Regions from separate parts of the Pseudoduganella lutea genome, predicted to be linked through region 2. Evidence: riboswitches for the same ligand, from Rfam matches in the RefSeq annotation. Region 2 holds a riboswitch; each other region holds the start of a gene.
The links. A riboswitch is a leader RNA that binds a small molecule or an ion and turns the genes downstream of it on or off. The one in region 2 is predicted to bind cobalamin.

Region 1 (3,498 bases), 2.3 Mb from region 2:
ACCGGAGCAAGGAAAACCGCGTGTCGCGCGAGCACTGGCAGGGGTTCCCGGCGTTCCGCTACGAACCGGCGCCGCTGGCCGACACGCTGCGCCGCGCCGCGCCGGCCGGCGCCACGCTGGCGCTGTGGCTGACGGCATTGGGCGCGCTGGCCTGGCTGCTGGCCGGCCGGCTGGGGAGGGCGGTGCGATGAGCCGGCTCACCTTCGAACTGCGCCTGATCGTGCGCTCGCGGCTGTCCATCGCAGCCTTGCTGCTGCTGTTGCTGTTGTCCACGCTGGCCGTCTGGTCGGGCATGCAGGAAGTGGAACGCCAGCGGCAGACCATCGCGCGCCTGGCGCCGCTGCACGAACAGGACGTGGCCGCGCTGGCGGCCCGCTACCCGGCCAGCAAGGATGCCGGCAATCCGGCCTACTACACGTTCTACAACACGTGGGATGCGCCATCGGATGCCGCCTTCCTGGCGCTCGGCCTGCGCGACGTGGCGCCTTACGTGCTGCGTATCCGCGCGCTGGGGCTGCAGGCGCAGCTCTACGAGGGCGAGACGTTCAACCCGGAAATCGCGCTGCCGGGCCGTTTCGATTTCGCGTTCGTGCTGATCTACCTGGCGCCGCTGATCGCGATCGCGCTGCTGCACGACCTCGTGTCCGGCGAGCGGCAGGCAGGCCGGCTGCGGCTGCTGCTGGCGATGCCCGATGCGGCGCGCCTGTGGCGCCGGCGCGTGGCGCTGCGCTATGCATTGCTGTTCGCCTGCCTGGCCGTTCCCGCCTGCGCCGGCGCGGTGTTGTCCGGCACCGGCGTCGTGGCACTCGTCATCGTGCTTGCCGTTGTCCTCATCCTGATCGCGGCCTACCTGGCTTTCTGGACGGGGCTGTCGATGGTCGTGTCCGCGCGCGGCTGGCGTTCGGTCACCAATGCCACCACGCTGATGGGCACCTGGGCCGTGCTGACGCTCGTGCTGCCGGCCCTGGCCAACGTGGCGTTGGTGCGCGCGATCCCGGTGCACCAGGGCGTGGACCTGATGCTGGCCCAGCGGCAGACCGTGCATGGCGCGTGGGAAGTGCCGCGCGATGAAACGATGCGCAAGTTCGTCGCCAGCCACCCCGAATGGCGCGACAAGGCGCACGTGCCGCCGGGCTTCCACTGGAAATGGTATTTCGCGTTCCACCAGGTGGGTGACGAAAGCGTGGCGGGGCAGGTGCGCGACTACCGCGAAGGCTTGCTGGCGCGCCAGGCATGGACCGGGCGGCTCGGCTGGCTGCTGCCGGGCGTGGGAGCGCAGGCCGTGCTGCACCGCCTCGCCGATACCGACCTGCCGGCGCAGCTGGCCTACCAAGACGAGATCGCGGCCTTCCATCGCCGTATCCGCGCGTTCTACTACCCGTACCTGTTCAATGAGCGGCCGTTCGGGACGGAGGATTTCGGCAAGCGGCCGGCGTTCGCGCCGCGCGCGGCCGATCCGCTGGTGCCATGGGGCGACGTGTTCGCTGTGTTCGTACTGGCAGGCGTCGTGCTGGGCGCGGGGCTGGTGGGGCTGCGTCGCCTGCGCGTGGAGGGCGCCGACTAAATGGGGCGGTGACAGCGCGGCTTGCTTGCAGGTAGAATCCCGTCTCGAGTAAACGGTGCCCTCCCGCCTGCCGGCGCGAGGGTGAAACGGGAAGCCGGTGACGCGGGGGATCTCCATCCCCCGCCAGTCCGGCGCAGCCCCCGCTGCTGTAAGCCAGACGAACCGGTTCCACCGCCACTGTGCCGCGCACGGGAAGGCATGAGCCGGCAAGAACGATGGCAAGCCAGAAGACCGGCCGTTTGCAATGATGTGCCGGGCCCGGGGTGTGGCCTGGCCTGTTGCGTTTCACGGCCGGTTCCTACTTTTGAGCATTTCTCCATTCTTGCGCGCGCTGCTTGCGCTGCTGTGCATCCTCGCCTGCGTGCGCGGCCATGCCGCCACGCTGTTCGCCATCGTCACGGAGCGTGCCGCCCCGGTGGCGATCGAGGCGGCGCACCGCCACCTGGCCCTGCACCCGAAGGACCGCATCGTGCTGCGCACGCCGGCGCAATGGATGGCGCTGGATGAGCGCGATGTGGCACGGCTCGTCGGCGGGGCCGACACGATCCTGGCCGTTTCGCTGTTCGGCGACCCGGCCGCGCGGCTGAAGGCGGCACTGGCACGCCATGCGAAGCCACGCACGGTCGTGCTGGCGTTCAATGGCGATGCGGGCCTCAGCCTGATGAGCCGCGATGCGCAGGGCGCCATGCGCGATTTTCCCGCCGAAACGCTGCGTGACCTGTCCACCGAGACGCCGCCGGCGGCGGCATTGCAGGCCGCGCAGGCGCATCCGGCGGCGCCGGGCTGGCTGGCCGCGCGCCGCGTATGGCAGGCCGGCGGCGTCGACAATACCGCGGCGCTGTTTGCGCACCGCCTCCATCCCGCCAGGCCGCTGGCCGCCCCGCAACCGGAACCGACGCTGCGCGTGCGCGTGGGGCGGCGCGAACTGCTTGACGCCGCCGCGTGGGGCAATGGCGCTCAGTTGGGGTTGAAGGCGCAGGCCGCCGTGGTGGTGCTGGACCTGTCGAACATGGATGGCGCCGTGCCGGCCGCCGTGTGTGCGCGCATCGAAGCGGCTGGCCAGCCCTGCGTGCAGGTCCTCACGCGGTGGGGCGGCGCGTCGCGCGAGGCGCTGGAGCGGCTGCCTGAACTGCTCGCCCCGGCGCGGCCGGCGGCGCTCGTGGTGCTCCAGGATTTCGTGGTGGGCGCGGCGGAAGGGCGCGAAGCCGTCGCCGAGGCGCTGAAATGCCTCGATATTCCCGTGTTCAAGGGCATACGGCTGTCCGACCGCACGGCGCTGCAATGGCGCCTGTCGCCGGACGGCCTGCCGCCGGACTCCGTGCAATACCGCGTGGCGTTGCCGGAACTGCAGGGCATCGGCCAGCCGATCGTGGTGGCCGCGCTGGGCAATGCGCAGCGGGACAAGGCGACCGGCATCGAGAACCGGCCGCCGGTCATGCTCGACGCGGAAGCGGAACGGCTGGCGGCCCGCGTCGTGCGCTGGCTGGCGCTGCGCGACAAGCCCAACCGCGACAAGCGCGTGGCGCTGATCTACTACAACCACCCGCCGGGTCGCCAGAACATCGGTGCCGACAACCTGGACGTGCCGGCCTCGCTGTTCGACATGCTCCATGCGCTCAAGGATGCCGGCTATACCGTGGGCGAACTGCCCGCATCGCCGGAAGCGCTGCTGGACCGGATCATGGCGCATGGGGTCAACCTGCCGGAAGACCGGGCCGCCCTGCGCGAACTGGCCGGCACCGTCAATACCGTGAGCGCGGCCGACTACGGCAAGTGGTTCGCCACGCTGTCGCCGCGCGTGCAGAACGAGATGACGAGCGGCCTGCTGGGGCGCCTGCATGCGGACGTGCTGGAGGCCGAGAAAGCCGGCGAGTGGGTGCTGGGCCGCAAGCAGGTGGACGTGATCGTCAAGGAGCTGCAGCACCTCGTCGAGG
Region 2 (3,498 bases):
CGCGTGGTGCCGGTCACCTGGCGCGCCCGCGTGCGATACAGGCCGTTGTGGATGTTGTCGTTCTGCGCGGTGATGCCCACGGTGGTCGTCGATGCGACGTCGGCCCGGTGATGGTGCCAGGAATAGCTGGCGTCGAAGCCGGATGTCACGCGGCGGTCCGGCTGGGCGAACTGGTCGCCGTTGACGGGATCGTCGAGGAAATAGGTGAAGTTCGAGAACAGTGCCAACCGGTTCGCGATCACATAGGCCGATACCCTGGCACTGTTGTCGTCGTCGCTGCGCTGCCACTTGCCCGACAGGCTGTAGCGGTGCGCACTGCCGCCGTCGGTGGGGTCGATCGCATCGAAGCGGCCCAGCGTGCCGGCATCGACGGCCCGCTGCGGGATCTGGTCGGTGGCGTGCCACTTGGCGCGGTAGGCCATGGCGGTGATGGAGTAGCCGTTGTTCTCGAAACCTTCGCTGTAGCGCAGCACGCCGTTGACCTTGCGGTAGTTGTCGCCGCGGGTGAACGGACCATCGTTGTGCATCGCCTCCAGGCCGACCAGTACGGTGCCGTTGCCGAGTTCCGGCGACGCGGCAATCAGCGCGCGGCCGTAGCCGTTCTGGCCGGCCGTGATGTTGGCAATGCCGGACGTGAGCCGGTTGACGTAAGTGAGCTCGGTGGCGCCCGCGGAAGCGAAGTCGCCCGCCGTCGCCGAGTACGGGCCTTTCCGGTAGTCGAGCCGGCCGGCCAGTTCGGGGATCACGAAATTCAGGTCGGTCCAGCCCTGCCCGTGCGCATGGCTGCGCTGGTTGACGGGCATGCCGTCGACGGCCGTGCGCAGGTCGGTACCGTGGTCGAGATTGAAGCCGCGCAGGTAGAACTGGTTGGCCTTGCCCTCCCCGCTGTGCTGGCTCACCACCAGGCCCGGCGTGGCTTCCAGCAGTTCGCCGGGCCGGTACGTGGTGCGGGCTTGCAGCTGGCTCTGGGTGACCGTGCCGGCGGCGGCGGAGTCGGCCTCGCCAAGCTGGCTGATACGGGAACCTTCGACCAGCACGCGCTGGAATGGCGGATCGTCCGCATGGGCGGCAAACGACATGACGGCAAGGGCGGCAGGCAGGAGCCTGGTGTGAAGCGGATGAATTTTCATGAACTGGGTCGGCAAGCATATGCCGTGCAGGTGCGCCGCACGCGGCATCAGCCACGCGATGGCTTGCCAGCACGGGAAAACAAACGATCGACGGCAAGGCCACACCCCGTGCCCTGCCTTCTTTTCGTGACCGGCCGGTCTTCTGGCTTGCCGTCGTCCTCCCCGGCCCTGCCTTCCCGCGCTGTGTGAGCAGCGCAGTGGCGTCGGGGCGGGTCGTCAGGCTTACAGCAGCGGGGGCTGCGCCGGACTGGCGGGATGGCGATCCCGCGCGTCACCGGCTTCCCGTTTCACCCCGCCACCGGTCGATGGCGGGACACCGTTCACTCGGGGGCGGATTCTACAGGCAAGGATGGGTGCTTGTCAGCGCCTTCCGGAAGCGCTGTTCGCGCAAGTCACTGGAACGCGAGGCTGGGCGCCCCGCTGCGCTGGAGGCTGTTCAGAACGTGTAGTTCACGGCAGTGGCGTAACGGCGCCCGTCCACATAGCCGTTCGAGCTGTTGGCGACTTCCTTGTCGGCCACGTTGTAGATGCCGAACTTCAGCGTCAGGTTCCGCTTCAGGCGGTGCACGATCCCCATGTCGACGAGGGTATAACTTTGTGACGTGGCCGCGCCCGTTGCCAGGTCGGTGCTGATGAACTTGCCGGTATAAGCCGCCTGGCCCCACAGGCTCGTGCCACGCGAAGGGTCGTAGTTCAGGCCCAGGTTCGCGGCATGCTTCGGCTGGTCGCTCAACGGGCTGCCCTTGCTGGCCCCCGTCAGCTGCTCGGAATCGGTCAGCGTGTAGTTCGCACGTGCCGACAGGTTGTTCGTGAACCGGTAGTCCAGCGCGAGCTCCGTTCCGTGGATACGCGCCTTGTCCACGTTGATCGTCTGCTTGTAGCCGTATTGATGTGCGGGATATTCCAGCCCGCCATGGAAGCACGGCACGTTCGGCCGGCACAGGAAGTCCGCCGAGCGCGTGATCTTGTCGTCGAAATCGGTGCGGTATACCACGGCGCTGGCCTTGAGTCCCAGGTCGGTGCGTTCGTAGTCCACGCCGAATTCATAGCTGACGCTTGTTTCCGGCTTCAGGTCCGGGTTGCCGATGCTCACGCCACCGCGGGAGGTGGCGGAGAAATCGGGCGCCGCGTTGCGCAGCGACGGGGCCTTGTAACCCGTGATGGCGCCGCCCTTGACGGTCAGCGCGTCGCTGGCGCGGTAGACCAGGTAGGCCTTCGGGCTCCAGTGGCCGGCATATTGCTCGTTGTAGTCGTAGCGGGCGCTCGTGGTCAGCGCCAGGCCGTCGCGCAGCCGCCACTCGTCTTCCGCGAACGCGGAAAGCTGGTAGCGCTCCATGGTGACGAATGCGTCCGTGTCGGCGTTATGGACGTTCACGGCACTCGTGGCACCGTCCTCCAGCTTCTCCTTCTTGTAGGTGAAGCCGGCCGTCAGCGTGTGCGCATCGCCGGCCTGCCAGGTGCCCTGGCTGTTCAAGGTCAGCGTGTCGAAGTCGATGCCGCGCGCCACGCCGCTGGGCGCGCTGGTGCGGGTGGTCGGATTGCTGGCGGCGTCGTAGTTCAGGTAGGTGCTTGCACTGACCTTGCCGTAGCGGCCATCGTGCGCGAGGAACAGGTTGTCCTTCGTCGATCCCTGGTAGCTGGCGGCCGCCGTGGCGGCCAGCGAGCGGCCCGGGTTTCGCCAGCGGTCGGTGTCGGTGCGGCTGCCGCCGGCCGTGAGCGTGTTGCGGCCGTCGGCCTTCCACGTGACCTTGGCGCCGATGTTGCGCTGCTTATAGTCCGCGTCGCCCGTGGTGGCGTCGCCGAACTGGATGACGCCTCCCTCGTTGGTCCCGCGAAAACCGCCCGACAGCTGGATACCCAGCACGTCGTCGACAAGCGGCCCGTTCACGATGAAGCTCGTGTTGTAGGCCTCGCCGTTGACGTCGTTGCCGCCGTCGGGATGCACGTATTCGGCCGTGACGGCGCCCTTCCACGTGTTCGAGACCTTCTTCGTGATGATGTTGATCACGCCGCCCATCGCGTCGGAGCCGTACAGGCCCGACGCCGGGCCGCGGATCACTTCGATCCGTTCGATCATGTCCAGCGGCGGCATGAACGAGATCTGCTGGCCACGGCCGCCGCCATTGAATTCGAACGTGTCGCCGCCCTGCGCCGGGCGGCCATCGACCAGGAACAGCGTGTAGGCGTTGCCCATGCCGCGAATCGAGATCGACTGCTCGGTGCCGGTGCCCTGCACGGAAACGCCGGGCACGAATTTCAGCACGTCGGCCAGGTCGGTGTACGAGCGCTTGGCGATTTCGCTGCCGGTGATGACGGTAATCGAAGCTGCGGCATCCCGGATGTTCTGCTCGTAGCCGGAAGCGGTGAC
Region 3 (3,498 bases), 2.5 Mb from region 2:
CATCTACGCACTGATGGCGAGCGCGCCGCCGCTGGACGTGAACAAGCGGGGCATGGTCTACATCACCCGCGTGATGGGCGTGGTCAAGAGCGGCGTGGCGTCCAGCGTGGTGCTGGACCAGTACCGCTGGGACGACAAGGCACGCGGGCTCGGTTACAACTTCAGCCAGTATGCCCCGGCCAGCAAGGTGTACACGTGCAACGCCTGGAGCACGGCGGCGTGCACCGGCATCAGCAGCACGTCGCGGCCGGGCACCACCATCATGAACGGCCAGCTGGACGACGGCGAGGTGGTGTACGTGGTTGAAACCTTCTACAACTTCGACATGCTGCTGACTGGCCAGTTCAACGTGCCCACCTTCGGGCCTGACCTGTATTCGATGACGATATTCTGATGACTCCACTCCTGAAACGGCAGCGCGGCGCCGTTGCCATCATGGTCGCGCTGGGCATGATGGTGCTGCTGGCCGTGGCCGGTCTCGCCATCGACACGGGCCTGGCCTACCTGGTCAAGGCACGCCTGAACGCGGCCGTCGACTCGGCCGCGCTGGCCGGGGCGCGCGCCGTCACGGCCGGGAACACGCAGTCGGAACAGACGGCCAGCGCGCAGGCGGCGGCGAAGCAGTTCTTTGAAGCGAACATTCCCGCGTCATATCTGATGTCCAGGCCGAAGCTGCTGAGCACCTCGGTCGTGTTCAACGCGGGCGAGGTGACGATCGACGTGAAGGCCGATGCGCCGATGCCCGTGTCGATCATGCAGCTGATGGGTTTCAAATCGTTGACACCCGTCGCCTCTGCGCAGACCGTGCGCCGGGACCTGGACATGGCGTTCGTGATCGATACGTCCAGATCACTGATCGATGTAGGTCCAACGGTCAGGACATCGGCCAAGAGCTTCCTGAACAAGTTCAATGTCACGCAGGACCGGGTCGGGCTGGTGCATTTTTCTTCCGGTGCCGTGATGGATTATCCGATCTTCAAGTCGGCCCGTGGCTTCCAGCGCGACGCGATGCTGTCGACCATTTCGGGCTTTGTTTTCGACGGCGGCACTTCGTCGTTCGAAGGGATGCGACGCGCGCGCGATGACCTGAACGCGATCCCGCCCCTTAACCGATCCAGCCTGCGCGTGATCGTGTTCTTCTCGGACGGCGCACCCACGTCGTTCGGCGTCAACCTGCCTTTCGGCACCTGCAACAGGCCGGGTGTCGTCGACTCGGTCGGGGTGGGGCTCTTGCGGCTGGACGCCCAGTACGAATATGTCAGCAATGCCTGCACGCTGAGCAGCCAGGCATGGAACACGCTCAAGAAGCTGCCGAAGTACTACAACGCCGTCGATACGGCTTCCACGGAGTGGAAAGTCCAGACCCTGTCGCCGCGCCCGGTAGTGGAGGATATCGGCGATGCAACGAAGTTCAAGCAGAACGTCGGCAACGCCGCGCGCAACCTGGCCGAAGCTGTCGCGGCCAAGGCACGGGATGACAACATCTTCGTGTTCACACTGGGCATGGGCGAAGGACTGAAGGACAAGAACGCCGATGGCGAAACGGGCGAAGCCGTGCTGAAATGCATGGCCAACGTGGCCGATGGCCCATCGCGCTGCTACAACGCCAACAAGAACGTCGGCATGTACTGCTACGCGGCCACGGAGGCCGACCTGACACCATGCTTCTCCAAGCTGGCGTCGGCCATCCTGCGCATTTCCAAATAACGCGCGGCGACCGCCCCCCGTGCCCGCCGCCTTCGCACCACGCGAGCGGCGGTACCAAAATGCTATGCCATCGCAATGCATTTCGGTTACTATGCGCGCTTGGGTGCGCTCTTCCCGTTCGGGGAGGGCGTTAAACGGGAAACCGGTGAAGCCGCCACGCGCGGCCATTCCGGTGCAGCCCCCGCTGCTGTAAGCCTGACGGATTCCGCCTATTAGCCACTGCGATTAATCGCGGGAAGGCGCGGATGAAGGATGACGGCGAGCCAGAATACCGGCCCAAGCAAGTCAGCACCATTCCCCGGGGTGACGGGAAGCCGCTGTCGAAGCGGCGCCGTGCCTGGCCCCGTCTCGACCGTCTTTTCATCTCCCGCTGGTGCTCTTATGGACCATTCGACGGGAGGTTTCGAATGCATATCATGGAAGGGTTCCTGCCGCCTGCGCATGCGCTGGGCTGGTCGGCCGTCTCCGCCTGTTTCCTGGCCGTGGGCCTGCGCGCGATGGCGCGCGACCTGCGCCTGCACCCGGAACGGCGCATGCTGTTCGGCGTCGCCGCCGCATTCGCGTTCCTGCTCTCCGCGCTGAAGCTGCCGTCGGTCACGGGCAGCTGTTCGCATCCCACCGGCGTGGGGCTCGGCGCACTGCTGTTCGGCCCCGCCGCGATGGTGCCCGTCGGCTTCGTGGTGCTGCTGTTCCAGGCGCTGCTGCTCGCCCATGGCGGCGTGACGACGCTGGGCGCCAACGTATTCTCGATGGCCGTGGTCGGCCCCTTCATTGCGTACGGCGTGTTCCGCGCCGCCGCCGCGCTGGGCATGTCGCGTTCCGTTGCCGTGTTCGCCGCCGCCTGTCTCGGCGACCTGGCCACGTATGGCACCACATCGCTGCAGCTGGCCTGGGCGTTTCCCGACCCGGTGGGCGGCATGGCCGCTTCGCTGGCCAGGTTCGCCGGCATCTTTGCATTGACCCAGGTACCCATCGCCATCAGCGAAGGACTGTTGACGGTGCTGGTGGTGAATGCCATCGCCCGCTTCCATGGCCCTGAGCAGCGCAATGCCCCCGTGTTCGCGCACTGTGCCAGGGAGCGCACATGAGATGGCAAATGAGGCCGCGCACGTGGCTGGCATGGACGGCGATCGTGCTGCTGTCGGTACTGCCTTTGTGGCTTGCCGGCGAGGCGGCGTTCGGCGGGGCGGACGAGCTGGCGCGCCAGGCCATCGGCACGATCGCGCCAGGATATCAACCGTGGTTCGCGCCCGTGTTCGAGCCGGCCAGCGGCGAGATCGCCTCGCTGCTGTTCGCCTTGCAGGCGGCGCTGGGCGCGGGCGTGATCGGCTACTGGCTCGGCCTGTCGGTAGGACGCGAGCGTGCCCGCGCCGCCGGCGGTGAATCCGATGGTGATCGCCGATGCTGATCGAAACGACCGCCTATGCGAACCGCTGGCGCGGCGTGGCGCCGTCGGCCAAGGCGCTGTTCGCGCTGGCCGGCATCGCCGCCGCATGGATCGCGCAGCGGCCCGGCACGCTGGCATTGCTGGCGCTGCTGCTGGCCCTTGCCGCGCTGGTTGGCGCGCGCGTGCCGCTGCGCGCATGGCTGGCGGCGGCGCTGGCGCCCCTCGGTTTCCTGTTGCTGGCGTGCGCCACCATGCCGATCGGACCCGACGCGCATGGCGACTGGCACTGGCATGCCGCGATGGTGCCGGTGGCGGCGCAGGCGGGGTGTCGCGCGCTGGCCGTGCTGGCCGCGCTGCTGGGTTTTACGTTGACCACGCCGCTGCCCGACCTGCTGTCGCTGCTG
Region 4 (3,498 bases), 3.7 Mb from region 2:
GCAAGCCTGATCTGGCGCATGGACTATGCCCGCGCCGAGGGCAAGGCCAAGCCGATGGCGCAACAAATGACCGGCACCGAGTTCGCCATCGCCACGCTGTGCTGCGTGCCGGCCGTGGCAGCAGCCGGGGGCCTGGGCTGGCTCGACTGGCGCGGCATCGTCCTCGGCATCGTGGCGATGGTGTTCGTCACGTTGTGGTTTGCTCGCAAGCTGCGCCAACGGCTTGGCGGCTACACGGGCGATTGCCTCGGTGCGGTCCAGCAGATGGCCGAAGCGGCTTTCTACCTGTGCGTGCTGGCGCGATGGAACTGATTCTCGTCAGACATCCGCGCCCGGTCGTGGCGGAAGGCATCTGCTACGGCAGCAGCGACCTGCCGGCCGATCCGGACGAGCTGGCCCGCGTGCATGCATCGCTCCGTGCCGGCGGCCTGCCGGGCGATGTCCCCGTTTTTTCCAGCCCCCTGCGGCGCTGTGCCGACCTCGCCCGGCTGCTGTCGCCCAGCGTCACTTTTGATGCCCGCCTGGCCGAGATGGATTTCGGCAGCTGGGAAGGGCGCAGCTGGAACGATATCCCGCGCGCCGATGTCGACGCCTGGGCGGCCGACCTGCTCCACTACCGGCCCGGCGGCGGCGAGACCGTGTTCGAGGTGGCCCTGCGCGTTGCGGCCGCGCTCGACGCGATACGGGCGCACGGCGCCGAGCGTGCCATCGTCATCTGCCATGCCGGCACCATGCGCCTGTTTGCCGCGCTGGCCGACGGCACGCCAGCCGGGCAGGCCGCGCTCGCCGCCGCCTCGAAGGCGCACCGCATCGGCTACGGCGAAACCCACCGCCTGGGTCTTTACTGAATCTTTTCATGATACCGGCCCCTCCGCGATACCTTATAATTGCGCGGTTTTGGTGCCCGCGTTCGAGTCCTCGAGCGCAGTTAAACGGGAAATACGAAGCCTGACCATGGTCGGCCAACGTATGCTGCCCCCGCAACGGTAAGCAGGCAGCCGCGCGCGAAGTTCGCCGCGGCAGCCGTCCGCGACAACCACTGTGCAAACGCATGGGAAGGTCGGACGGTGATGCCCGCCAGCCCGGATACCGGCCAAACCAGGTGGAGCCACGCACAGCGTGCGGCTCTGTTCAATCCGGCCTGCGGGGACGTTGGCCGGTTGCTACTTTACAAAGATTTGCCATGACCTCTTCCGTAGCATCCCAGGCGGCGCTCGCGTCGCTGGCGCTCGCCATTGCCGCGCCGGCCGCCCACGCCCAGGCCACCGCCATCGATTCGATCATCGTCACCGCTACCCGCACCCCGCAGCTGGCCAGCGAAGTGATCAGCGATACCGTCACGATCACGGCCGAGCAGATCGCCAACTCCGGCGCCGGCTCCATCACCGAACTGCTGCAGCGCCAGCGCGGCCTCGAAGTTACCCGCAACGGCGGCCCCGGCGCCGCGTCGAACGTGTTCATTCGCGGCGCGAACGGCAACCAGAGCGTGGTGCTGGTGGACGGCATCCGCATCGCCTCCGCCTCGACCGGCTCGGCCAGCTGGAACGGTATTCCATTGTCGGCCATCGACCGTATCGAGATCGTGTACGGCCCGCTGTCCACGCTGTACGGCGCCGATGCGATCGGCGGCGTGATCCAGCTGTTCACGAAAAAAGGCGAAGGCGCGCCATCCATCAGTGCTTCGGTCGGCGGCGGCAGCGATAAAATGTTCGCAGCCGATGCCTCCGTTTCCGGCGGCACGAACCAGTTGAGCTACGCGTTCTCCGTCTCGAAGGAGCGTTCGGACGGCTTCTCGGCCACGCGCCGGCCCAGTTCCAGCTTCGATCCCGACGACGATGGCTACGATCGCAAGAGCGCGGCCGGCCAGGTGGCCTACAAGCTGGCCCCCGGCCACGAACTGGGCGCCATGTTCCTGTACACCGATACCGAATCGGACTACGACGACGCGAACTTCGATGCCTACAGCACGCAAAAGGTGAGCAATGTGGGCATCTACGCCCGCAACCAGTTCCTGCCCTTCTGGACGATGCTGGTGCAGGCTTCGCAGTCGCGCGACAAGTCCGGTTCATTCTATGACGTGGGTCCGTTCGGTTCCAGCCAGATCGACACCACGACCAGCACGTTCACGGTGCAGAACGATTTCCGCATCGGCAGCGACAACCTGCAAGTGCTGTACGAACACCGCAAGGAAGAACTCGACGGCTCGACCGCCGCCCTGAACCGCGCGCGCCACACCAACGCGTTTGCCGCCAACTACAGCCTGAAGCGTGGCGCGCACCTGGCCAACGTGGGCGTGCGTCACGATAACAACTCGGAATACGGCTCGAAGACCACTGGCTCGATCGGCTACGGCTACCGCTTCACCAGTGCGCTGCGCGCCGAAGCCAGCTTCGCTACTAGCTTCCGCGCACCGTCGTTCAACGAACTGTACTACCCGAGCTACGGCAACGAGGACAACAAGCCGGAAGAAGGCCGCAACGCCGAAGCGGGCCTGCGCTACGACGACGGCACCACGAAACTGGGTGCCGTGTACTACCGCAACAAGCTGGACAACCTGCTGCTGAACACCAACCCCTGCCCTTACGCCGGCTACCCATACGGCTGCGCCTACAACATCAACGAGGCGCTGCTGGAAGGCGTGTCGCTGTCGGCCGAGCGCCAGATGGGCAACCTGCTGCTGATCGCCAATGCCGACTTCCAGGACCCGAAGGACGAGACCACCGGCAAGCGCCTGCAGCGCCGCGCCAAGCGCCACGCCAACTTCGTGGCCGAATACGACCTGGGCGCCGTGCGCGGGGGCGTGGAGCTGCAACTGTCGTCGAGCCGTTTCGACGACGCGGCCAACCGCAACCGCCTGCCCGGCTACGCGGTAGTAAACCTGTATGGCACGTACCGCTTCAACCAGGACTGGTCGGCGCTGGTGCGCTGGAACAACGTGGGCGACAAGAACTACGAGCTGGCCCGCTATTACCAGACCGGCGGCTCGAACGTGTTCGCCGCGCTGCGCTACGGCTTCAAGTAATTCCCGTATCAAACCAGTAGTGCTAAGCTGCCGGGCGCGTCGATGCGCCCGGCGCTTCATCCACAGGCAGAACATGCATCCACTTTCCGCCCACCTGCGTTACCGCACCGGCGTGGTCACCGCCGGCCTGCTGCTGGCGTCGATCACCAGCCTGCTGTTCGCGGGCGTCACGGGCTCCGTTGCCATCCCGCTCGCCGACCTGCCCGGCGCGCTGCAAGAATTACTCAACGGCCGCGCCGAGACGCTGGCCGCCACCCTGCTCGACCTGCGCGCGAGCCGCGCGCTGACCGCCTTCGTAACCGGCGCCACGCTGTCGCTGGCCGGCGTCATGATGCAGACCCTGCTCCGCAATCCGCTCGCGGACCCCTATGTGCTCGGCATCTCCGCCGGTTCGGCCGTCGGCGCCCTGTTGGCGCTGATGCTGATGTGCGCCGCATGGATGGTCGACGCGGCCGCCTTCATCGGTGCGGTAGCCA

Region 1: linked by a shared signal. The riboswitch ahead of EWM63_RS03065 (cobaltochelatase subunit CobN) and the one ahead of EWM63_RS25180 (TonB-dependent receptor) in region 2 are both predicted to bind cobalamin.
Region 3: linked by a shared signal. The riboswitch ahead of EWM63_RS03740 (energy-coupling factor ABC transporter permease) and the one ahead of EWM63_RS25180 (TonB-dependent receptor) in region 2 are both predicted to bind cobalamin.
Region 4: linked by a shared signal. The riboswitch ahead of EWM63_RS09205 (TonB-dependent receptor domain-containing protein) and the one ahead of EWM63_RS25180 (TonB-dependent receptor) in region 2 are both predicted to bind cobalamin.

The regions. Positions count from the first base shown of each region.
Region 1 covers NZ_CP035913.1:738,988-742,485, reverse strand. The annotation lists gene EWM63_RS03075 (ABC transporter permease) at 1-191, shown strand, start outside; gene EWM63_RS03070 (DUF3526 domain-containing protein) at 188-1,564, shown strand; cobalamin riboswitch at 1,601-1,818, shown strand; gene EWM63_RS03065 (cobaltochelatase subunit CobN) at 1,887-3,498, shown strand, end outside.
Region 2 covers NZ_CP035913.1:5,943,898-5,947,395, reverse strand. The annotation lists gene EWM63_RS25180 (TonB-dependent receptor) at 1-1,130, opposite strand, end outside; cobalamin riboswitch at 1,246-1,466, opposite strand; gene EWM63_RS25175 (TonB-dependent receptor domain-containing protein) at 1,567-3,498, opposite strand, start outside.
Region 3 covers NZ_CP035913.1:909,093-912,590, reverse strand. The annotation lists gene EWM63_RS03750 (TadE/TadG family type IV pilus assembly protein) at 1-394, shown strand, start outside; gene EWM63_RS03745 (VWA domain-containing protein) at 394-1,707, shown strand; cobalamin riboswitch at 1,792-2,001, shown strand; gene EWM63_RS03740 (energy-coupling factor ABC transporter permease) at 2,115-2,795, shown strand; gene EWM63_RS03735 (energy-coupling factor ABC transporter substrate-binding protein) at 2,792-3,115, shown strand; gene EWM63_RS03730 (CbiQ family ECF transporter T component) at 3,109-3,498, shown strand, end outside.
Region 4 covers NZ_CP035913.1:2,177,247-2,180,744, forward strand. The annotation lists gene EWM63_RS09195 (adenosylcobinamide-GDP ribazoletransferase) at 1-312, shown strand, start outside; gene EWM63_RS09200 (histidine phosphatase family protein) at 303-848, shown strand; cobalamin riboswitch at 882-1,112, shown strand; gene EWM63_RS09205 (TonB-dependent receptor domain-containing protein) at 1,184-3,022, shown strand; gene EWM63_RS09210 (FecCD family ABC transporter permease) at 3,096-3,498, shown strand, end outside.